Regions from separate parts of the Hyphomonas sp. J20-32 genome, predicted to be linked through region 1. Evidence: predicted binding sites of a transcription regulator. Region 1 holds the regulator's gene; the other holds the start of a gene.

Evidence for each region. The regulator HrcA, encoded in region 1, represses chaperone genes, less so after heat shock. The targets are predictions, from matches to a motif close to GTTAGCANTCNNCNNNGNNGANTGCTAAC.
Region 2: groES (co-chaperone GroES) is a predicted target of HrcA. The motif match lies at 6,640-6,668, and genes of this name have one in related genera.

What each region holds. Positions count from the first base shown of each region.
Region 1 covers NZ_CM147873.1:1,061,755-1,073,525, forward strand. The annotation lists gene dnaK (molecular chaperone DnaK) at 1-292, opposite strand, end outside; gene AC0L7I_RS05310 (protein phosphatase 2C domain-containing protein) at 636-1,532, shown strand; gene AC0L7I_RS05315 (SMP-30/gluconolactonase/LRE family protein) at 1,603-2,466, shown strand; gene AC0L7I_RS05320 (avidin/streptavidin family protein) at 2,568-2,906, shown strand; gene AC0L7I_RS05325 (nucleotide exchange factor GrpE) at 2,925-3,557, opposite strand; gene hrcA (heat-inducible transcriptional repressor HrcA) at 3,557-4,645, opposite strand; gene AC0L7I_RS05335 (SdpI family protein) at 4,688-5,401, opposite strand; gene AC0L7I_RS05340 (hypothetical protein) at 5,398-5,571, opposite strand; gene AC0L7I_RS05345 (hypothetical protein) at 5,570-5,704, shown strand; gene AC0L7I_RS05350 (formate--tetrahydrofolate ligase) at 5,791-7,461, opposite strand; gene rph (ribonuclease PH) at 7,552-8,277, shown strand; gene AC0L7I_RS05360 (group III truncated hemoglobin) at 8,274-8,717, opposite strand; gene AC0L7I_RS05365 (RrF2 family transcriptional regulator) at 8,714-9,157, opposite strand; gene AC0L7I_RS05370 (hypothetical protein) at 9,163-9,441, opposite strand; gene AC0L7I_RS05375 (CreA family protein) at 9,584-10,075, opposite strand; gene AC0L7I_RS05380 (helix-turn-helix domain-containing protein) at 10,120-10,359, opposite strand; gene AC0L7I_RS05385 (DUF2975 domain-containing protein) at 10,371-10,892, opposite strand; gene rdgB (RdgB/HAM1 family non-canonical purine NTP pyrophosphatase) at 11,002-11,634, shown strand; gene hemW (radical SAM family heme chaperone HemW) at 11,634-11,771, shown strand, end outside.
Region 2 covers NZ_CM147873.1:2,607,500-2,619,270, reverse strand. The annotation lists gene AC0L7I_RS12745 (acyl-CoA synthetase) at 1-1,546, opposite strand, end outside; gene AC0L7I_RS12740 (SDR family oxidoreductase) at 1,679-2,464, opposite strand; gene AC0L7I_RS12735 (acyl-CoA dehydrogenase family protein) at 2,606-3,841, shown strand; gene AC0L7I_RS12730 (hypothetical protein) at 3,916-4,446, shown strand; gene groL (chaperonin GroEL) at 4,574-6,217, opposite strand; gene groES (co-chaperone GroES) at 6,274-6,567, opposite strand; gene AC0L7I_RS12715 (DUF3137 domain-containing protein) at 6,783-7,961, shown strand; gene AC0L7I_RS12710 (hypothetical protein) at 8,001-8,681, shown strand; gene AC0L7I_RS12705 (GIY-YIG nuclease family protein) at 8,814-9,179, shown strand; gene AC0L7I_RS12700 (RDD family protein) at 9,285-10,226, opposite strand; gene AC0L7I_RS12695 (stage II sporulation protein M) at 10,223-11,224, opposite strand; gene AC0L7I_RS12690 (DUF58 domain-containing protein) at 11,221-11,771, opposite strand, start outside.

The DNA.
Region 1 (11,771 bases):
CCTTGCCTTCGACGATGCCGAAGGGCGACATGGCCTTGTCTTTCTGGGCGGTGGGATCGTTGTACGTGCGGCCGATCAGGCGCTTGATGGCGTAATAGGTGAAATCGGGGTTGGTGACAGCCTGGCGCTTGGCAGGCTGCCCGATCAGGCGTTCGCCGCTTTCCGTAAAGGCGACGACGGACGGCGTGGTGCGCTGGCCTTCGGCGTTTTCGATGACTTTCGCCGTTCCGCCTTCCATGACGGCGACGCAGGAGTTCGTGGTCCCAAGGTCGATACCGATAATCTTGCTCATTGCATGTCTCTCTTCTGTTAGCCGCCACGGGCCTTGTTTGGGTTCGGTCTGCTCAGCAGCCCCGGAAGCCAGTGGCTCTCAAGGGTTCATATGAGACGGCGGGGACGGAATTTAAAGCCGTTCGCCTGTTCAGATGCGATATGGTGAGCCGATCCCCCCGCTCAAGGGGTGATGCGGCGCTTTTACACGGGGTTTAACCAGTATCAACACAGTCGTGAAAGCCATTCTCGCAGCCATTACCGAATTGCAACCCGAAATGGGCGATTTGACGGGGCCTGCCGGTTGCCGCAGTGGCGCCATCGGAGCATCATCACCCAAACGACACAGCTGCGAGGGCGTCCCCATGGGTGATGAAATGTCCGGAGTCTCGGGACTCATTGCCTCGCGCGTGTCGGTTTTGGAGACCGTGAACGATCCCGGCACGCCTGGCAGGACGGGCGACGACCGGTTCGGCTTTGACGAGGCTGCCGGGACAGCATGGGCGCTCGACGGGGCAACCGATGTCACAGACCTGAAGCCCTTCCCGGAGGCCGAGAGCGGCGCGGCATGGATCGCCGCAGCGCTCAGCACGCGCCTGATGGCGCCGCCGTCTCCCGGCGACACGCCGGAAACCCATTTTGCGGAAGTCCTGACAGACGTTCGCGCCCGTGCGGAAAAGGAAACCCGCATCCCGCTTGACGACCTGCCCGGCGAAGCCCGGCCCATTGCATCCGGCATGTGGATGCATGTTGCCAATGGCCGGGCCGAGTTTGCCTGGCTTGGCGACTGCATGGCGCTGTTGCGGCGCGGCGCTGGCGTGACGGTGATCGGGTCGCCGGGCAAGGCGGACGATGAAACCGTGACGGCCCGTCGCCTGCTGGCCGTGTCTCCGGAAGAACGGCTTGCGCACCTGCAGAACGACCGGCGGCGCTCAAATGGCAATCGCACCTGTTTCGGTCTTGACCCGCGCGCGGCCGCGAACCTTAAGACGCTGGAAATGGCCGTGGAAGCGGGGGACATGATCTGCTTGATGAGCGACGGCCTGTACCGGCTGATTTCGCCCTATGGCACGCATACGCCGGAGCGCTTCATGGCACTGGTTGAAGGCAAGGGCCTCTGCGGCGCGGTGGACGCGCTTCGCGCATTTGAAAGCACGCCCAAACGGGACATGAACCGGATCAAGGCCCGCGACGATGCCTGCGGCGTGCTCCTGCGTATCGACGATATTGACCAGGCGGAGGCGGCCGGGCTGGTCCTGTAGACGGATATCGGCATAGTGGACCCAACCGCCCACCAGATGGCGGACACGACCATCCAGGGAGACATGACCTATGCTGCGCTTTCTCGCCTTTCCTGCTTTCGCCATCCTGGCCGCCTGCGCGGCGGCACCGGCAAGGATTGCGGCTGTCCCGACGCTTGAACCGCTCTGGATCGCTGACGGGTTCTCGGCGCCGGAAAGCGTGGTCCGCGCGCCGGACGGGAACTATCTCGTCTCGAATGTCGGGATTGATGACGGCGACGCGAAGAACGGCGACGGTTTCATCTCCATGATATCGCCCGACGGCGAGCTGATCGAGATGTATTGGGCATCGAAGACCAACGGGCCGAAGGGCCTCGCGATCCAGGGCGGCAAGCTTTATGCCTCCGACATCGACGCCGTGATGGTGTTCGATGCCGGGAAGGGCGGCCTTGGGAAGAAGATTCCGGTCGACGGCGCCGTCTTCCTCAATGGCGTTACCGCATGGAATGGCGCTGTCTATGTTTCCGATTCCGGCACGGGTCGTATTCACCGCATCAAGGATGGAGTGGCCACGCTCTGGCTCGAGGACGCGCGCTTCGGCGGCATCAATGGCGTTCTGGGGGATGGCGACCGACTGCTGGTTTCGACCATGGAGACAGGGTCGCTGTTCAGCGTCACCTCCGACGGAACCATCGCCGAGATCGCGACCGGCATGAGCAATGCGGATGGTATCGGCCTCGTGCCGGGCGGGGGATACCTTGTCTCGTCATGGCCCGGGCAGGTCCATTATGTGGCTGACGACGGCGCCGTGACGACCCTGCTTGATACGACAGGCGACGAAACGCCAACCTTCCAGAACGACCTCAAGATATTCGGCGACACCGTGATTGTCCCGAACTGGCAGCCGGGCACGGTGACGGCGTGGAAACTGGTGCGTCCGGGCCAGGTTGATTGAGGTCAAGCCCGGCTGGCGGCGGATGCCCGATAGTTGAAGCAGGTTGCAACGGCCCGCGCCATGCGGGCGCGATGCGTTTGTTTCAATCGGGAGGATACGTGGTGGGATTTTCGGGAAAATGGGTCAGCGCGCGCAAATCGGTGCTTGAACTGAAACAGGATGGCGCGTCGCTATCGGGAACCTTCAATTCCGGTGTTGCCGACGAGGGCGTGATGAAAGTGCCGGTTGTCGGCTGGGCCAATGGCGACCGGATCGCGTTCACGTGCAGCTACGAAAAGTACGGAACGGTCATCGCATGGGTCGGCCAGATGACGGGCGAGAAAGGCAATCCCCGGATCGAGGCGCAATTCCTGCACGGCGCTGACGTGAAGGAGGAAAACGAAGCCGAATTCCTCTGGGCTGCCACACGGATCGGCAGCGACGTTTTCGTCAAGGCGTAGGTGCCGCCGGCAACTATTTTAGTTCGCGTTCCCCGCGCTCACCGCCACCATCGCGGCGCGCAATGTGCGGTCGCCGATTTTCCAGCCGGGCTGGAACAGCGAGGCGATGGTGCCGGATGGATGCTCTGACGGCACTTGGGCCACGGCTTGGTGCAGGTTCGGGTCGAAGGCCGATCCGGGCGCGGCGTCGATGGGTTTGACGCCATGGCGGCCGAGCGCGGTTTCCAGTTCCTTGGCGGTCATCTCGATGCCGCTGAGCAGGTTGTTGCCGGCATCAGACAGGTTGGCGCGGTCGTCATCCGGCAGGGCGGCAAGGGCGCGGGCCAGGTTGTCGGAGACGCTGAGCAGGTCACCGGCGAAACGTTCGATGGCGTAGACGCGGGCATCGGAGACCTGCCGTTCGGCGCGTTTGCGCGTATTGTCGAGATCGGCCAGTGTGCGCAGCAACTGCTCGCGCAGTTCCTCGGCCTCGATCTTCAGGCGCATCGCTTCCTGTTCCGGCGAGATTTCCGAGTCAGCCTCGGCTTCCATGCTTTCGGCCGCCTGGGCGCGGGCGTTCTTGAGCATCTCGTCGGCGGCTGATTTCAGCTCTGCCCGTGAGGCGTTTGGATCGATGTCGGCGTTCTGGCCGGTCTTGGTCTCGTCGTTCATCACTTCCCATCCTTTGCGCGCCGGGCGGCGAGGATTTCGCCGATCACCTTTGCGGTATAATCCACCATCGGTATGACGCGGGCATAGTTCAGCCGTGTCGGGCCGATCACGCCAAGCGCGCCAATGACATGTTTCGCCCCGCCCATATAGGGGGCCACGATCACACTTGAACCCGAGAGCGGAAAAAGCTGGTTCTCCGCACCGATGAACAGGCGCACGCCATCGGCCTCACGTGTCGTATCGAGGATATCGAGCAGGCTTTGCTGGCGTTCAAGCTCGTTGAACAGTTGGCGTACACGATCCAGGTCTTCGGCTGCCTTGGCGTCTTCGAGCAGGTTGGCGCGGCCGCGTATGATCAGCGAGCGGCCCCGCCCCGGTGCGTCTCCGCTCCACTGGACGAGGCCGGCTTCGACAAGGGACGCCGCCGTCGCATCCAGTGCGGCCCTGTGCGACCTGATCTCCTCGCGCACGTCGACGGCGGCTTCGGCCAGCGTGCGGCCTTTCATGCGGGTGGAGAGATAGTTGCCGGCCTCGATCAGTGTCGTGGCAGGCAGGCCGTCCGGAACCTTGACCAGCCGGTTCTCGATGTCGCCATCCTCGGTGACCAGAACGCACAGCGCTTCGCCGCTGGCCAAAGGCACGAATTCAACGTGGCGGACCGCTGTTTCGCGCGAAGGCGAGGCCACGAGCCCTGCCCCGCCGGTCAGGCCGGACAGGATGTTCGATGCTTCGCCGAGCACGGCCTGCAGGTCGCCGCCTGCGCCGCGCAGGCGCTCGTCGATCTCGCGCTTGTCGCTGCTGGACGGCTCGCCGATTTCTAGGAAGCCGTCGACGAACAGGCGAAGGCCGCGATGGGTGGGAGCGCGGCCCGCAGAAACATGCGGGGCATCGAGCAGGCCGAGATCGGTCAGGTCGGCCATGACATTGCGGATAGACGCCGGCGAGAGCGCGATCACGCCCTTCGACAGGGTGCGCGAGCCGACCGGTTCGCCGGTCGTCAGGTAGCCTTCGACGATCTGCTTGAAGATGTCGCGCGAGCGCTGGTCGAGGCGCTGCATCAGGGACTGGCTGTCGGGCGTCAGGGGCATGTGTATTGATTAGGGGCGCCGTGGCCCCTGTACAATAGGGGTTCAGACAGTGAGGTTCGTCCCATCGTCGCGGTCATCAGCGCTGCGCCAGGCGAAATAGGAGTAGACGAACAGGACGAGCACGACGCTCAGTACCAGCGCGGTCAATTGCAGGGCGAGGAAGAGGCCGCTGAAGACGAACGCGCCAATCAGGCCCAGGACGCCTGCAATGATGAAAAGCGGACCGGCAAGGCGGTGGGTTTTTTCCCATGCGATATCAGATGACAGGGTCCAGGGCGTGCGCACACCGAAGATGAAACTCGACCGCGTCTTGGGCAGGTAATTGCCCATGACGATGAACAGGATAGCGGTGCCCGCAATGATCCAGCGCACCATGCCCGATGTGTCAAAAGGCTGACCGGCGCCTTTCACCATGCCGAAGGCAACGCCTGCGGTCACCAGGGTCATCAGCGTCGTCACGGCGATCCAGGTGACGAGATAGGCCTTGCGTCCGACCGCCACGTTCTGTTTTCGCGGATCCAGAAAGGGCGCTACCGCCAGGATCGCGGAAATCGCCGCTGTCACGCAGGGCAACAGCCACAGGACCATCAGGGCGTCAGACTTGTTGCCGAACCGGTCCGGCATGCCATCAGCGCCGAAATGAAGCGGAATCTGGTTGCTCTCGGGCAGCAAACCGCTTGCATATATGACAATGCCGCACGACACGGCGACCATGACCGCGGCCCAAGCCAGTCCGGTACGGATATAGGGTTTCATTCTGCGGCCTCCTTCAGCTCGTCGTCGCCATTGTCGCTGCCGATCAGGCCAAGCAGGGCCGTGGCGGCATCTTCGAGCACACTCGTGTTCACACGGTAGAGGATCTGGTTGCCCTGGCGCTCGGCCGTGATCAGGTCGGCATCCTTCAGCACGGCCAGATGCCGGCTCATGGTCGGCCAGCTCGAACTCGAATTCCGCCGCAAGGTCACCCGCCAGGCGCGGACCCTTGCGCAGGAGGGCGAGGACCTGTCGGCGCGCCGGATGAGCCAGGGCCTTGAAGATGGTGTTTTGCATATACGCTAATTAGCGTTTTTGCTAATATGAGTCAACGCCTGTCTGAAGCGCTCATCCTAAGCGAAGTCGAAGGACTAGCCCGTTGGGGTGGGTGCTCAGAACAGGCCTTCGATCAGGCCGTCGGCATTGAGATGGATGGTCTCGGCAGCCGGGTGGCGGGGCAGGCCGGGCATGGTCATGATGTCCCCGCAAATTGCGACTACAAAGCCTGCCCCGGCCGACAGGCGCACTTCGCGCAGGCGCACAGTATGGCCCTCAGGAGCGCCGGTCAGGGCGGGATCCGTGGAAAAACTGTACTGCGTCTTGGCGATGCAGACGGGCAGGTGGCCGAAGCCGTCGGCCTCCCAGCGCGCCAGCTGGTCGCGCACGGCGCGCGGCGCTTCGACATGATCGGCGCGATAGATCCGCTTGGCGACGGTCTCGATCTTGTCGAAGAGGGGTGTCGCATCCGGATAGAGCGTTCGGAAGTCTGAGGGTTTCTCCGCAAGCGTCGCCGTCACGATCCGGGCGAGGGCTTCGGCGCCGGCGCCGCCATCGGCCCAATGCGTGCAGAGCGCGACGGGCACGCCGGCCTTGGCGCAGAAGGCTTCGATCGCGGCGATCTCGGCAGGCGTATCCTGGGTGAACCGGTTGATGGCGACGACTACCGGCAGGCCGAATTGCTGCAGGTTTTCGATGTGACGCCCGAGATTTGAAAAGCCCGCCTTGAGGGCATCGAGGTTTTCGATACCGAGTTGGTCCTTGGCGAGGCCGCCATGCATCTTGAGCGCCTTGACCGTGGCGACGAGCACGGCCGCATCAGGCTGGAGGCCCGACTGACGGCATTTGATGTCGAAGAATTTTTCCGCACCAAGGTCTGCGCCAAACCCGGCTTCGGTCACGACATAGTCGGCCATCTTGAGGGCGGCCTTCGTCGCAATCACCGAATTGCAGCCATGCGCGATATTGGCGAACGGGCCGCCATGGATGAGGCAGGGATTGTTCTCCAGCGTCTGGACGAGGTTGGGCAACAGCGCGTCCTTGAGCAAAGCCATCATCGCGCCTGTTGCCTTGATGTCTGCGCAGGTGACGGCGGTGCGGTCGCGGCGATAGCCGACGATGATGCGGTCGAGGCGTTGCTCAAGATCGGTCGCATCGGTCGCGAGGCAGAGGATCGCCATGATCTCGGAGGCGACGGTGATGTCGAAGCCGCTCTCCATCGCCGCGCCATTGCCCGGTCCGCCAAGGCCGGTCACGATCTCGCGTAGGTTGCGGTCATTCATGTCGAGCGCGCGGCGCCAGGTGACACGCGAGGGTTCAAGCCCGCTGGGACTGCCCCAATGGATATGGTTGTCGATCATGGCGGCCAAGAGGTTGTGCGCTGACGTGATGGCATGGAAGTCGCCGGTGAAGTGGAGGTTGATGTCCTCCATCGGCACGACTTGCGCGTAGCCGCCGCCGGCAGCCCCGCCCTTCATGCCGAAACAGGGACCGAGCGAAGGCTCGCGCAGGCAGAGCAAGGTATCGGACCCGATCCGGTTCATCGCATCGGCGAGGCCGACGCTGGTCGTGGTCTTGCCTTCGCCGGCGGCTGTCGGGCTGATCGCGGTCACCAACACGAGCTTGCCATCCGGTTTCGTGCCGAGGTTGGCGAGGTAGCGCCCGGCGATCTTCGCCTTGTCATGACCATAGGGGATGAGGTCGCCTGAAGAGATGCCGAGCTTCGCGCCAATTTCGGTAACAGGCTTCTTTGTCGCCGCCCGGGCGATCTCGATATCACTGGCCATGAGGCCCCCTCTTGGTTCCCTGATGTCCCTCTGGTGTAGACAGCGCCGTCAAAACCCGCAATCAGGCGGGGCAGAAAAGAGGACCCCGCCATGACCCAGCTTATCCGCCCATCCGGACGCGCGTTCGACCAGTTGCGTGAGATAACGCTCGAGACCAGCGTAACGCGCTATGCCGAAGGCTCGTGCCTCGCGAAATTCGGCAACACACATGTCCTGTGCACGGCCAGCTGGGAGAAGAGCGTGCCGGGCTGGATGAAGGGCAAGGGCGCCGGTTGGGTGACAGCGGAATACGGCATGCTGCCGCGCGCAACGCATACACGGGGCCGCCGAGAAGCGGCTGCCGGAAAGCAGTCCGGCCGGACGCAGGAAATCCAGCGCCTGATCGGGCGCAGCCTGCGCTCGGTCATGGACCTTACCGCACTTGGCGAAAACCAGATCACCATCGACTGCGACGTGCTGCAGGCCGATGGCGGCACGCGCACGGCCTCGATCACGGGCGGCTTTGTCGCCCTGGCGATGGCCTGCAACTACCTGAAGTCGGAAGGCGTCATCAAGGCGGATCCGATCCAGAAGCAGGCCGCCGCCATTTCCGTCGGCGTCTACCAGGACTTCCCGGTTCTGGATGTCGATTATCCAGAAGACAGCGAAGGCGAAGCCGACATGAATGTCGTGATGAGTTCCGATGGCGGATTCATCGAAGTGCAGGGCACCGGCGAGGAACGCCCGCTCAGCCGCAAGGAGCTCGACGAGATGCTGCGCCTTGCCGAGCAGGGCTGCAACGAATTGTTCGCTGCACAGCGCGCCGCGCTGGCCTAGTTGCGGGGCGGCAGGCCTGGCAGGCTGAACATGGCCAGCTGCAGGCTCTGCGCGATGCGTGTCGCGCGCTCCAGGAAAAAAGGAACGGCTTCAGGCGTCGGCGCAGTCTCTTCGAGGGTCTGCCGGAACAGGCCCAGCCATATCTGGAAATGAGCAGGCGTCACGTTGGCCAGCTTCTGGTGCGCGGGCACCGGCTTGCCATTATAGCGCCCGGCATTCATCGCCACCGACGCCCAGAAATCCTTCATGCGGGCGAGGTGCGGTCCCCAATTGTCGCCGATCTCGGTGTCGAAGATCGGGCCAAGCGTCTCGTCGCTGCGGACACGGGTGTAGAAGGTTTCGACCAGTTCGGAAATGTATGCGTCATTGATGCCCATGCGTTGGGCATTTTGCTGGATCTCGCGGCGGCGTTCCTCAGCGGTTCGCAAGACATGGTTCATGCTGTTTCTCCAATCGCAATCATTTCGTGCAGCGAGGCATTGCCGTTCACCAGATCGGCGATGGAATAGGAATCCAGAGCACGGAAGAAGGCTTCAAGGGCTTCGGCCAGCGCGCTGCGAAGTCGGCAGGCCGGCGAAATTCGGCATCCACCCGCTCCGCCGGGAAAACACTCCACGAGCGCTGTGCGGCCTTCCATGCGGCGCACCACGTCGCCAATGCTGATATCGGAGGCCGGGCGGGCCAGGCTGAGGCCGCCTTTGCGTCCGCGCTCGGTCGCGATGACGCCTTCATGGCCGAGGGCCTGCACCACTTTCATCAAATGGTTCTTCGAAACGCCGAACGTATCCGAAATGTCGGCAATCGTGACACGGCGATCAGTGTTGACGGCCAAATGCATCAGCGTCCGCAGCGCAAAATCGGTCTGCATATTGAGACGCATGGTGCCTAGGCCTCATCGGAGTGTCGCGTGTCCCACGTAATTTCGTGAGCGCCTTCATCGAATCCATTCCTCCGCCCAAGGACGAGTACGGTTGTCAGGACGCCTGCTACGATGAATGAAACCGCGGTTCCGGCAAGCAGGGCGACCCAGCCATGACCGGACATGTCAGCGCCCATGGAGGACCGGCTGAGCAGCCATACCAGCCCCATCACGACGAATGTGGCAAACACGGCGCCGACAGCAAGGCCGCCAATGAGCTTTGCTGCAAAACTGGGTTTCGTCATGGTAGCTGCCTTTCAACGCGCCGGACCGGGGGTGCCGGCGACCGCGCGGCACATATAGGCGGTTTGCGCCCGTCGATCAACAAAACATGCATATCATATGCATGTTATAAATTGACGCAGCCCAACGGCTGCACAGGTGGACCTATTCGGCCGGCTTGCCGTGTTCCCACGTCACGTCGCGATCGAAGAGCGGCACGGTAGACAGGCTCATCTTGGCTGAACCGTCTATGGGTTTCCGGCTGAACGAGACATAGATCAGGCTGTCGCTGTCGGCATCATAGATGCGCCGCACGGCGAGCTGCTTGAAGACGAGGCTCTGGTTCTGGTCGAAGACTTCTTCGCCGGACCGGTCGAGGTCGATATCGCGGATTGTCACCGGCCCGGTCTGCAGGCACGATATCGAGGAGTTGGACGGATTTTCGAACCAGTTGCCCTTGCCGATCCGGTCCCAGACGCCGCGATCAAAAAAGGCGAGATGGCAGATCACGCCGTCGATTTTCGGGTCGGTCAGCGACTTGACCTTGATCTCGTTGCCGAGCCAGTCGTTCTTGAATTCGCCGACTTCCGAATTGCTGCCTCCGCATGCGGCGAGCAGGCTGAGACAGGCGGCGAGAGCGACAGGAGCAAGTTTCATACGGCCTCTACGTGGGGGCAGGTGGCTGGTTCCCGTTGCGGAGCCTATTCGGCGGCAACCCGTCGTCGGCCTTCCTCGCCTTCCTCGTCGAACACGAGCAGGTCGCCCGGCTGGCAGTCGAGTTCGCGGCACAGGGCCTCAAGTGTCGAAAAGCGCACGGCCTTGGCCTTGCCGGTTTTCAGGATGGACAGGTTGGCCAACGTGACGCCGACACGTTCCGACAGCTCTGTCAGGGACATGCGGCGGTCCAGAAGCACACGGTCGAGGGTTACACGAATAGACATCTTCTACCCTCCTATATGGTCATTTTTTCTTCGTCGCGCAGGCGTGTGCCTTCGCGGAAGACTTGGGACAGAATGAAAAGTGCCGCGACCGACGCCCAGGGGATCAGGTCCAGATTGAGTCCGAAACTGGCGTGGTCGAAGCTCAATCCGACGACGACCGCCACGGCAATGCGCAGCAGCTGGGTGACGGCAATGGTTGCTGCCACGCGGCTGAGGCGGGTGGCGTTTTCGGGCACGAACGGGTCGCCGTCGGCCAGCGTCGCCAGGATGCGGCGCAGCAGGACGCAGACATAGATGATGGCCGGGATCACGACGAGGCCGCCAATCAGGCCGGCGATCAGGGCGGGCAGGCTGTCGGTGCCATCGGTGACGGAAATGTTCAGCGCGTCGATTGAGCCACCATTGTGATGAGCGAAGATGGCTGCGCCGACGCTGGCGAGGAACACGATCCCGATGATCGCTGTCATCCACATGACGATGGTCACAAGCACCGTCATGATCGCAGCCACCGAGTTTCTTGCCTGTTTGCTCATGCCTGTCTCTTCACCGTGTTGCACTCATGGTCTATGGGCTAGGTACGCGTACCGCAAAATCGCATACCCTTACCGTTTAACGATATAGGTATTTGCAGGTAAAGCAAGAATGGAACCATTTCAGAAACAGGTGAAAAAAATTACAGCTCGCACGCTCACGCCCGGTCGACTCGTTGCCGCAACCCATAACAAGGGCAAGGTTGTCGAACTGAAAGACCTGTTTGAACCCCTTGGATTCACTGTTGTTTCGGCGCTGGAGCTGGATCTCGATGAACCCGAGGAGACAGAACACACGTTTTCGGGAAATGCGTTGCTGAAGGCGCGCGCGGCCATGCAGGCGACCGGAGCGCCGGCCCTGTCGGATGATAGTGGCCTGTCGGTCACCGCGCTGGGCGGCGCACCGGGCATCTATTCGGCCCGCTGGGCCGGCGAACCCCGCGATTTTTACCGCGCCATGGAAAAGGTCGAAGCGGAATTGCAGGAGATTGGCGCCGCGGACCGGTCCGCGAAATTTGTCTGCGCATTGGCGGTCGTCTGGCCCGACGGGCATGAGGAAGTTTTCGAAGGCGAAGTGCATGGCCAGCTGGTCTGGCCGCCGCGTGGAGACAAGGGGTTTGGCTATGACCCGATGTTTGTCGCCGACGGCGAGACAATCACGTTCGGCGAAATGGACCCGGCCAGAAAGCATGGCATGAGCCACCGGGCTGCAGCCGTCGCCAAGCTCAAGGCGGCCCTGCTTTGATGGCAGAGCAAATGGCACCCTTCGGTCCACAATATGGATTCGGGCTCTACGTCCATTGGCCGTACTGTTCGAAAATATGTCCCTACTGCGATTTCAATGTGTACGCAGCCAAGACCCGGTCGACCGAACCGCTGCTC
Region 2 (11,771 bases), 1.5 Mb from region 1:
TCTTATAGTCGGCCTTGCCGTTCACGGCGCGGCCGAGGTCCGCCTTGAAGAAGATGCGCTTGGGTGACTTGAACCGCGCGATCTTGGTCGCCACGAAGGCACGCAGCTCGTCTTCCGAAACTTCACCATCGAGTGACACCACCGCCGTAACGGCCTGGCCCCACTTTTCGTCCGGCAGGCCGACCACCAGCGCGTCGCGTACCGCATCGTGCAGTTTCAGCGCTTCTTCGACTTCTTCGGGATAAACCTTTTCACCGGCCGTGTTGATACAGTTCGACCCGCGCCCCAGAAGCGTCATCGAGCCGTCGGCTTCCACGGTGCACCAGTCGCCCGGGATGGAATAGCGAACGCCATTGATGGTCGGGAAGGTCTTCGCCGTCTTCTCCGGGTCCTTGTAATAGCCGAGCGGCACCGCGCCGCCGCGCGCCACGAAACCCGCCTCGCCGCTGCCCGGCTGGATCTCGCGATGATCCTCCGAGAACACCTTGCATTGCGGGCCAAGCTCGAATTTCGAGGTTTTCACCTCGCCGTCCGCCGTCATCGCGGACGAGCCGAAGCCCACCGCTTCCGACGCGCCGAAACTGTCCATCATGGCCGCCTGCGGCATGTGCTTCAGCAGGCCGCGCTTGATCTCGCTCGACCACATAACGCCCGACGAGACCACCGCCACGACGGTGGAAAGGTCATACTTGCCGGGATTCTCGTCCAATTCCTTCAGCATGGGCTTGCCGAACGCATCGCCGACAATGGCCATATTGGTCACGCCGTTCTTGTCGACCGTCTCCCACAGGTTCTGCGGGCTGAAATTCTTGTTCTCGGTCAGCGTCACGATCGTGCCGCCGTTCAGCATCACGCCCATGGCCGTGAACAGGCCCGTGCCGTGCATCAGCGGGCAGGCGGGAATGATCCGCGCATGCCGGCCGATCTCCAGCGCATTGTCGACATGTGCGGCGAGGTCCTTCGGCACCACGCCGCCCGCCTTGGCGACACCCTCCATGCCGGCCTGCCGCCAAATTCCATGCGACCACATCACGCCTTTGGGCATGCCCGTCGTCCCGCCGGTGTAGAGGAACAGCAAATCGTCGCCTGATCGCTCGATCCCGAGCGGGGAGGCATCCCCCTTCGTGGCCAGGTCTTCATAGGCCACAGCAAAGTCCGGCACGCTGTCGCCGCCAATTTGCACCCAGGCGATTACGCCCGGCAGGCGCCCGCGCACCCGCTCGACCTGCTCGATGAACTCAATGTCGTAGAAAACGACCGTGGAATCCGAATTGTCGAAAATGTAGACCAGCTCGTCGTCGAGATAACGGTAATTGACGTTCACATGCGTCAGCCGTCCTTTGAAACAGGCCGCCAGCGCCTCGATGTATTCCGGCTGGTTGCGCAGGTAGAAACCGGCCTTGTCGCCGGTCTTGGCGCCCATCTCGCGCAGGTTCCGCGCCAGCCGGTTCGACCGCGCCGTCATCTCGGGCCATGTAATCACCCGATCGCCATGGATCAGGGCCGGGGCATCGTCGCCCAGCACCTCGCCCACTGCGTCCAGCATATCCCCGAAATTCCAGTCAAAAGCCTTGGCCACGATATGTCGTCTCCCTGATTATATTTTTTGCGAGTGTATGGCCTTGCCGCCGGGGCAGCAAAGCCAGAAACGTAGATGGACGCTGCGTCTTCGGTCAGATCAACGCGGCGCCATCCGGATCGCTCCGTCGAGGCGGATCGTCTGGCCGTTGAAATAGCCGTTGGTGGCAAATTGCATGGCCAGCGAGGCGAACTCTTCCGGCTTGCCGAGGCGCTTGGGGAAGGGCACTGACGCGGCGAGGCTGTCGAGCACCTTCTGCGGCGCGCCCAGCATCAACGGCGTGGCAAAGATGCCCGGCATGATCGAGTTCACGCGGATACCGAGGTCCATCAGGTCGCGTGCCAGCGGCAGGACCAGCCCGTTCACGCCGGCCTTGCACGATCCATAGACCACTTGTCCGATCTGCGCGTCCATGGCGGCAACCGACGCCGTCAGCGTGATCACGCCGCGCTCGCCATCCTCGGTGATCGGTTCGGCGTTTGCCATGCCCAGTGCCGAAATCGAGGCGACACGATAGGAGGATACGAGGATGCCCTGCGCACCGAACGCGTAGTCTTCGGTCGGTAGGCGCTTGAACGCGTGGCTCTCCTTGTCGAAGCGCAGCGTCTTGCCGCCCTTGGCCGTCATGGCGCAATGCACGGTCACGCGTTCCTGCCCATGCGCCTTGCGGGCCTTCTCGAAGCCGTCGAGAACCGATTGCTCGTCAAGGATGTTCACCTTGCAGAACAGGCCGCCAATCGCCTTGGCGACCGCCTCGCCCTTTTCCTCATTGATGTCGAAAATGGCGACTGGGGCGCCCGCCTTGGCAAAGGCTTCGGCGGTAGCCTGTCCAAGGCCGGATGCGCCGCCGGTAACGACGAGCGGTGTGGATTTGCTGATCTGCATGGGTTTCTCTCCTCAGGGATGTTCTTTTGCCTGATTTGTAGACCCGGCCGGGCCTGCTGGGAACGCCTGACCATGCGGCAGCTATGGGCAAAGGACCGGTTCGCGCTTAGCCTTGGTCCCAGAAAACAGGGAGAAACACCAATGGCTATCGATTTCACCATTCCAGACGACGCAAAGGAAGTACGCGAGCGCGTGCGCCAATGGGTGCAGGACGAATGCATCCCGGCCGAAAAGGAAATGGCCGCCGGCAAGGCCTACAAGACGGTGCTCGCCGCGCTGCGCAAGAAGGCCCGCGCCCAGGGCCTCTGGCTGCCCTTCATCCCGACCGAGCATGGCGGCATGGGCCTTGGCCCGCTCGCCAACGCGCTCGTGCAGATGGAGCTGGGACAAAGCCATCTCGGCGCGTTGTCGATGAACTCGCAGGGCCCGGATGACGCGACCATGCTCACGCTGCTCGCCCACGGTACGGACTTCCAGAAAGAGAAATACCTCAAGCCCCTGTTCAATGGCGAAAAGCGCATCTGCTATTCGATGACCGAGAAGGCCGCCGGCGCCGACGCCACCGGCATGCAGACCGCCGCCATCAAGGACGGCAAGGGCAACTATGTCCTGAACGGCGAGAAATGGTTCTCCAGCGCGGCCAGTGCGGCCGATATCGCCGTCGTCATGGCCAAGACCAATCCGGACGCACCGCGCCACCAGCAATACTCGACCTTCATCGTCGAGCTGCCAAACCCCGGCTACAAGATCATCCGCGACATCCCCACAATGGCCGTGCACGGCGCGCACTATGAAGAGATGGGCGGCGGCCATGCCGAGGTGAAGATCGAAAATCTCATCGTCCCGGAAGAAAACCTGCTCGGCGGCGAGGGCGGCGGCTTCAGCATGGGCCAGCACCGGCTCGCTTATGGCCGCCTGCGCCACGGCATGCACAATGTCGCCATGGCACAGCGCGCGCTCGATCTGGCCACGGAACATGTCACCAAGCGTTCCACGTTCGGCAAGGGCCTCGAGGATCGCCAAGGCGTCCAGTTCATGCTCGCCGAGTGCGCCAGCGAACTCTACATCGCCCGCCTCATGCTCATGCATATCGCCTACAAGGCCGAGAACGGCATGGACTTGCGCCAGGAGAACGGCATCGCCAAGGTCTTCCTCGCCAACATGGTGCACAAGGTTGTCGACACCGCCATCCAGCTCCACGGCGCGCTCGGATACTCGCTCGATACGCCGCTCGCGGCCTGGTACACCCACATCCGCTCCCAGCGCCTCGTCGACGGTCCGGATGAAGTGCACAAATGGATCACCGGCAAGAACGTCATCCGCGCCTTCAAGAAGGATGGCACCACCGCCGCAGCCGCAGGCGGTGACCTGCTCTAGGTCCTTTTCGTCCCCAGCTTGACAGGGCGTCCCTTTCGTTAGACTACATATGTAGTCAAACAGAGGAGACGCCCATGTTGCGCATCACTTTTCCTGCGATCCTGCTCGCCGCAGCCGCCACTTTGCCTGTCGCTGCCACCGCCTGCGCCAGCGAACCTGCAGCCACCGCGGACCCGGCCGCGCCCCAGGCCGAAACCGTGGAGTCGGAGAAAAAGCCTCACCGCGTAATCGTCAGGAAAGTGAGCAAGGTGTCCATGGGCGATGCAACGACCGTCGATGCGACGGGGGAAGACGGCGAGACCAAGGTCATTCGCGTCATGAAGCATGGCGACCACACAATGCACGTCGCCGATTGTCCGGAAGGCGAGGGCGACGAGGACGTGTTCAAGTTCGAATTCCGCGAAGAAAGCGAAGACAGCAGCGACGTCCAGGTCAGCGTCATCTGCCTGACGGGCGACGAAGCCAGGCCTGAAAACAAGGCGGCAGCGCTCGAGCAGGCCATTGCGCGTCTTGAAGCGGAAGGCGAACGAGAAGCAGCTCACCGCGCTCGCACGCTTGAAAAACTGAGAGCCGAACTCGCCCGGCTCAAATCCGAAGCTGAGTAGTACCCGCTAGCGGATACCTGGCATCTGTTCTGGCGGGCGGATCGTGACCCCGCCCAAATGGCAAACGAAAAACGGCCCCCCGTTTCCGGAGGGCCGTCTGTTCGTATTGGTTGGCTTGGCGCCTGGACTAGAAGCCCATGCCGCCCATGCCGCCCATGTCAGGCATGCCGCCACCGCCGCCGGCTGATTCCTTCTTCGGAGCTTCAACAATTGCAGCTTCCGTTGTGATCAGCAGGGCTGCAACCGAGGATGCGTTCTGTAGGGCAGAGCGAACCACTTTCACAGGGTCGATGACGCCCATGGCAACCAGGTCGCCATATTCTTCGGTCTGGGCGTTGAAGCCGTACGAGCGAGACTTGTTGGCGAGGATCGTGTTGACGACAACCGATCCCTCAACGCCTGCGTTCTCGACGATCTGGCGAAGCGGAGCTTCGAGCGCCTTGCGGACGATGTCGATGCCGGCTTTTTCGTCGTCATTGATGCCAACAACGTCGATGTTCTTGGAAGCACGCAGCAGGGCCACGCCGCCACCAGGAACAATGCCTTCTTCAACAGCTGCGCGCGTTGCGTTCAGCGCGTCGTCGACACGGTCTTTCTTCTCTTTCACTTCGACTTCAGTCGCACCGCCAACCTTGATCACGGCAACACCGCCAGCGAGTTTCGCCAGGCGTTCCTGCAGTTTCTCACGGTCATAGTCCGACGACGTGTCTTCGATCTGGGCACGGATCTGTGCGACGCGTGCTTCGATGTCTTTCTTCTTGCCGCCACCGTCGACAATGGTCGTGTCGTCTTTCGTGATCGACACGCGCTTGGCTTTGCCGAGCATTTCCATGCCGACGTTTTCCAGCTTGATGCCGAGGTCTTCGGAGATGACCTGGCCGCCTGTCAGGACAGCGATGTCCTGCAGCATGGCCTTGCGACGGTCGCCGAAACCCGGTGCCTTCACAGCAGCGATCTTGAGGCCGCCGCGCAGCTTGTTCACGACCAGCGTGGCAAGGGCTTCGCCATCAACGTCTTCAGCGATGATCAGGAGTGGCTTCTGGCTCTGGACAACGGCTTCGAGGATCGGAAGCATTGGCTGGAGCGAAGACAGTTTCGACTCGTGCAGAAGGATGAGGACATCTTCCTGTTCGGTGATCATCTTGTCAGCATTGGTGATGAAGTAAGGCGACAGGTAGCCGCGGTCGAACTGCATGCCTTCGACGACTTCGAGTTCGGTTTCCAGCGACTTGGCTTCTTCAACCGTGATGACGCCTTCATTGCCGACTTTCGCCATCGCTTCTGCGATCATCGCGCCGACTTCGGTGTCACCGTTCGCCGAGATCGTGCCAACCTGGGCGATCTCTTCGTTGGTTTTTACCTTCTTGGCGTGGTGGGCGAGGTCGCGGACGACTTCGGCAGCGGCTTTCTCGATACCGCGCTTCAGGTCCATTGGGTTCATGCCAGCGGCAACGCGTTTCATGCCTTCGCGAACGATGGCCTGGCCGAGGACCGTAGCGGTCGTCGTGCCGTCACCGGCAACATCGTTGGCCTTGGAAGCGACTTCGCGCAGCATTTGTGCGCCCATGTTCTCCAGCTTGTCTTCAAGCTCGATTTCTTTTGCGACGGTGACGCCGTCCTTCGTGGAGCGCGGTGCGCCGAAGGATTTTTCGATCACCACGTTACGGCCTTTCGGGCCGAGCGTGACTTTCACTGCGTTGGCGAGAACATCGACGCCCTTGAGCATCTTCTCGCGGGCTTCGGAGCCGAAAACAACGTGTTTGGCAGCCATAGTGAGTTACCTCTTTGAATAGGTTGAAAATTCAGGAAATTGCGACAGGGCGGAGACTATTTGGTCTCCAGAACGCCCATGATGTCGCTCTCTTTCATGATCAGCAGCTCTTCGCCTTCGACGGTGACTTCCGTGCCGGACCATTTGCCGAACAGGACGCGGTCTTTCGCTTTCACGTCGAGCGGGATGCGCTTGCCGGCGTCATCAAGCAGGCCTGCGCCTACGGCGACAACAACGCCTTCCTGGGGTTTTTCCTTGGCGGTATCGGGAATGATGATCCCGCCCTTGGACTTTTCTTCTTCCTTGACGCGGCGCACGACGACGCGGTCGTGGAGGGGACGAAGTTTCATGATTGAGCCTCTCGCTTTTCTACGTAGGTTCTGGGGTTGAATCTGTCGCGTCAGCGCTGGGGCAGGGCGAGAATTAGCACTCACCTGCCCAGACTGCTAACGGTGCAGCGGAAATAGGTGTGGCCAGGGGCGCCGTCAACAGCCGGACCGTGAATTTTTTATTCACCAAGCGCCCGTCAATGCTATGGAATCAGGCAGGTAAAAGGGGGCGCGGCATGGCGCGGATCGAATATGATGCAGCGGGCAGCCCCGTAAACGTGCCGAGCCTTGAGGCCATCGCCCCGAAGCGGCCGGAATTCGCCCACGGCCCGCGCATCTGGGCCGAGACGCTGGCGCCCGCCCTCCATGCCCGCGAATCCGAGCGCCGCGAGACCATTCGCAAGGTCTGGCGCAAGACAGCCGTCGCGGCGGTGATTCCCTGGCTGCTCCTGCTCGTTTTTGGCGTGATGCGGCCGTTCCTGTTCGGGGCATGGACGATTGTTCTGGTCTTCGGAACTCCGATTTCCATCATCCTGGTCGCCGGTATGGACTGGCTGCGCATCTACGCCATGAAGTCCGCCACCAAGGAGCTCGTCCTCGGCGCTGCCTGCCAATGCTTCGGCTTCACCTATGAAACCCTCGCGCCCGACGTGTCCAGTGTCACCAACTATCGCAGCCTCATCGCCGCGGCCAAGGCCCACCAGGCTCGCTACGGCACGCCCGGCCGCAAGACCGGCAAGCGCAAGCGCCGCAGCCAGACCCGCATCACCACGCCCTTCGGCACAGCCAGCTTCGGCGCGTCGGATGCCACAGGCCCCGAATGCCCGACCCCCGCCTATGATGTGCTGGAGGATGCCAGCCTGTTGCCGGGCCACGATTCCCGCCATTTCGAAGACCTCATCAAGGGCGAGCGGGCAGGCGCCGCCTTTTCCCTCGTCGAGGCGAAGCTCGAAACCTCCGGCGACAATGGCGGCACGGTGTTCCAGGGCCTCCTCTTCCACGTCCAATACCCGGGTCTCTTCCATGGCCGCACGCTCATGGCCCGCTCGCGCTGGTGGAAGCGCGGCAAGGCGGCGAAGGAATTGCAGAAAGTCAGCCTCGTCTCCGCAGAACTCGACCGGGCCTTCACGGTCTATTCCACCGACCAGGTCGAAGCCCGCGCCCTGCTGACACCGGACCGGATGGAGCGGCTGATCGCGCTTGAGCGCCACTTCTCCGGCGGAAAGCTGCGCGGCATTTTCGAGGACGGTCACATGACCATCGCCCTGGAGGCGCCCAACCAGTTCGAGGCCGGTTCCATCTTCAAACCGCTTGCCGACCCGGACCGCTTCGCCACCGCCCTCGTCGAACTCGGCCTCGTCTGCGACCTGATCGACGGCTTCCTCACCCGCGACTGGGTAAAGGACAGGCTGTAGGAAAAGGACCCGTCTCTCCGCCCCCGCCAGATCTGTGGCATGATGGGGCCCATGTTTCCGCTCGACCAACAGGATATCGACCATCTCGCGCCGGAAGGCTGGCTGCGCATTGCCAGCCTCGTGGCCATCGCGCGGCACATCCTGGGGATCGACGCGATCCCCCTGCCGCGTGGCCTTGCCGCCAAGGCGCTGCTCGTCCTCAAACCTGCCGAAGCCATGGCACGGCGCCTACTCTACCTGATGGCGCCCGACATGACGCTTTCCGTGTCCCCGGCGAAAGCCGGGGCCTCAGGCCAGTCGATCCCGGCAAGCATGACGCCCGCCTCTCCTGCGAAGGTGGGGGCCGCGATTCCCCGGTTCCGCTTCACCGAACCCCTCGGCCCCGGCCCGAAGAATAATGGCCCGCGCATCCGCTTCTTCAACGAACCGCCGAAGCCGCCAAAGCCCGTGCGCGTGCCGCAGCCGAAAACCAGCGCGCCCCTGCTCGCCCGCATCCGCGCCCTGCAGGCTGTCATCGACCAGCCTGACGCCCACGCCAAACGCTTCGCCCGCTGGACTGCAAGGCGCAAGGCCAGAGGCCATCCGCGCCCGGTCTCGCTCGCCTTCCTGAAAATCCCCGGCATCGCTCCCAAGCGGCTCTTGCCCGAAGTCAAAGCCGACCTCCGCTTCTTCAACGACGCCGCCTTCTACAAACTCCAGCCCCCGCCCGAACCGGGCTAAAGCCAAACACAGGCCAACTCAGGGACTCATCCTGAGCGAAGTCGAAGGACGAGCCCCGTGCGATGGAACCCCATGCGTGCGTCCCGCGCCCGTGCTTCGACTTCGCTCAGCATGAGCGCTATATCGGTGTGTATGCGAATTTGGGTCTATGTTCTCGAATGTGCTGATGGACGCCTCTATGTCGGGTCGCACCGGGGAGAGGATGTTGCCGCGCGCATCTGGGACCACAATGAAGGCGTTTCCAAAACAGCCTACACCTATCACCGACGTCCTGTGACGCTGGCTTGGGCCGGTGAGTTTGAACACCCGACCGAAGCGATCGCTTTCGAACGCCAAATGAAAGGCTGGACCCGCGCCAAGAAGCTGGCCTTCATCGCGGAAGACTGGGACGGGCTGAAACAACTCTCTCGCTCTCGAACCGCCCCGCCTGTTCACGAGAAAGGCAAATTCTACAGGCTTACCCACCCCAGGTCGAGTGACGAGAAGGGCTCATCCTGAGCGAAGTCGAAGGACGGGCCCGGGGAGAGCAGAATTCGCCTGCGCCCTATCCTTCGACTTCGCTCAGGATGAGCGTTCAAAGGCAGCGAAACCCACGGCGATACGTCACCGCCCCACATCATATTTGTCGCTCTTGCGCTCGCCCAGCAACATGCGCTGTTCGAGCCGCTTGCGCAGGGCCGCGTAATAGGCCTCCAGGAAGGCAAGGTCGGTCTCGCCCGTGCCGCGCTCCCAGCCCACCTTGGCGCGGATGCGTTCGGCCACCTGCTGCTTGATCTCGGGTGTCGACTGCCTCAGCACGTCCTCCAGGACATGCAGTTCATGGATGCCGTAGGCGTCCACCTGCGCGGTCGTGAAGGCGAAGCGCGCGCCTTGTTCGGGCGATGCCACCGCCGCCACGATGTCGCTCATCAGCTGCGCCTTGGGCGCCTTGATCACCCATGTGCCGGCCAGCAGGTCGCCCACCCGCATCTTGTCCTTGTTGAAGAAGGGAAAGAAGACGAACACACCTGACCAGGCCAGCCCGAGCAGGGCGATCCAGGCCCCGACCCGGTCGCCTCCCATGAACACGAATTGCAGCGGCAGGCCGATCTCGATCTCCCGCATGAAATTGCGCGCCAGCACCGCGTCTGCATTCAGCCGTCCGCCATCGCGCGCGGCCACCCTCAGGCCCAGGGCCCGCTTGCCCGGTGTCGCCGCCTTCCGGCCGATCTCGAAGAAAACGAAATAGAAGTTCCGGAGGAAAAAATGGAAGACCAGCACGAAGGAAAAGGCGATCTGCATTTGATCGAACCCCATCCCGGCGGCCATGTAGGCAAAGCCGAACCAGACGACGAGCAGCACGGCCCACTGGATGGCGAGGTCGATGAGCAAGGCCCCGGCGCGCTCGGCCACGCTGGCAAGCTTCAGCCGGATCTCCGCGCCTTCCGGCGTCACCAGCGTGCGCATCATCTTGCCGACGCGCATCTGTTCGGCCAGCCGCGCCCGGCGGCGCTGGGCCGCTTCCATGCTGATGCCCGGACGGGCAGGGGCGGGCGTGTTGGTCATAGCTCACGCTCCGCGCGAGGCAGGTAGAAATAGGCGCACCACAGGAACAGGCTGATCGCCGCAATCGTGTAGCGCACCGTATCGGAATTGATCATCTGCCGCCCGAAGCCTTCCAGCAGGGCTGCGATGACGAGCATGATCACACAGCCCATGGCCATTGTCGCGGCCTGTTGCCCGGAGGCCCGCGCCGAGGCGATCCGCGTCTTCTGCCCCGGAAACGCAACCGCTCCGCCAATCACGAATCCCGCCGCGCCGGCCAGAATGATGGCGAACAATTCGGTCACGCCATGGATCATCAGCCAGCCGGTGAACTCGTATCCCAGCCCCTTCTGCCAGAAGACGGCATAGAGCGATCCGATGGTCACGCCATTGTACAGCAGCAGCCAGGCAGTCGGCACGCCGAAGGCAAAGCCGAGCGCGAAGGCAAACAGCGAGATCTGCGCATTGTTGTTGAACAGGAAACTGGAAAATGCGGCCAGCTCGCTTTGCCCGTTTTCTCCGTCCTGCGTGTAGATCGTCGAACGCAGGTATTCCACCGTCGCATCCGGGTTGCGCCCATCCATCATGTTCTCGCCATGGAAGGTCCAGAACCATTCCATGTCCTGCAGGCAGAGGACAAAGGCGAGCCCGATGCCGCCGAACAGGAACAGGAAAGACAGCAGTGTCGGCCCCACCGCGCCGCGCACCGCCCGCGGCCAGCCCCGGCGCAGGAAGTCCATCATCCGCTCGCCCAGCGTGGTCCGTGCGCCGTAGACAAAGAAATAGGCCCGTGTGCACAGGCTCTCCAGGTAAGTGACGACGTTCTGGTCCAGCGAGATGGATTTCGCCACGGACAGGGAGGACACAGCCTGCCGGTAGAGCCGGGGCAAAGCGGTCATTTCCTCGTCGCTCAGGCCCTTGACGCCCCTGTTCTCCGCCCGGGTCAGGATCAGGTCCAGCTTGCGCCAGTCGGACTCGCGCTCTTCCCGGAAGCGATAGGATTTGAGCATGTCGCTCATAGCAGGTCCCTCTGCTTGATCTGCAGGTAGCGCGAAATCAGTTCCCCGCCGAACGCTTCCGGTTTCGTCTCGATGACCTGTACGCCCATCCGCTGCAGGCGGCGCAGGACAATGTCCCGCTCCGCCAGCATCCCGTCGGCAATCACCGCGCGGGTCACGTCCTCGGTCGTCTCCGGCGGGGCGTCCACCAGGCCCGACAAGGCTTCGTCCTCGAACGTCGCGAACAGGATCAGGTGGCGTTCGGTCAGCCGCTTCACGTTCTCCAGCATGAGTTCAGCGGAAATCGTGTCGACAAAATCCGAAAAGATGATGATCAGGCTGCGCCGCTCCAGGCGGCTGGCCAGCGTTGACAGGGCCAGCGTGTAATTCGTCTCCTCGGTCGAATAGTCGAGGTTCGCTGCCATGCCCTGCGCCTTGGGAAACCCGCGTGGCCCGCTCAGGAATCCGGTCGTCAGGCCGGGTCGCGAGTCGAAACCATAGAACATTGTCCGGTCGCCGTGACGCAACGAAACATAGGAGAGGAGCAGCCCGGCATTGATCGCCCGGT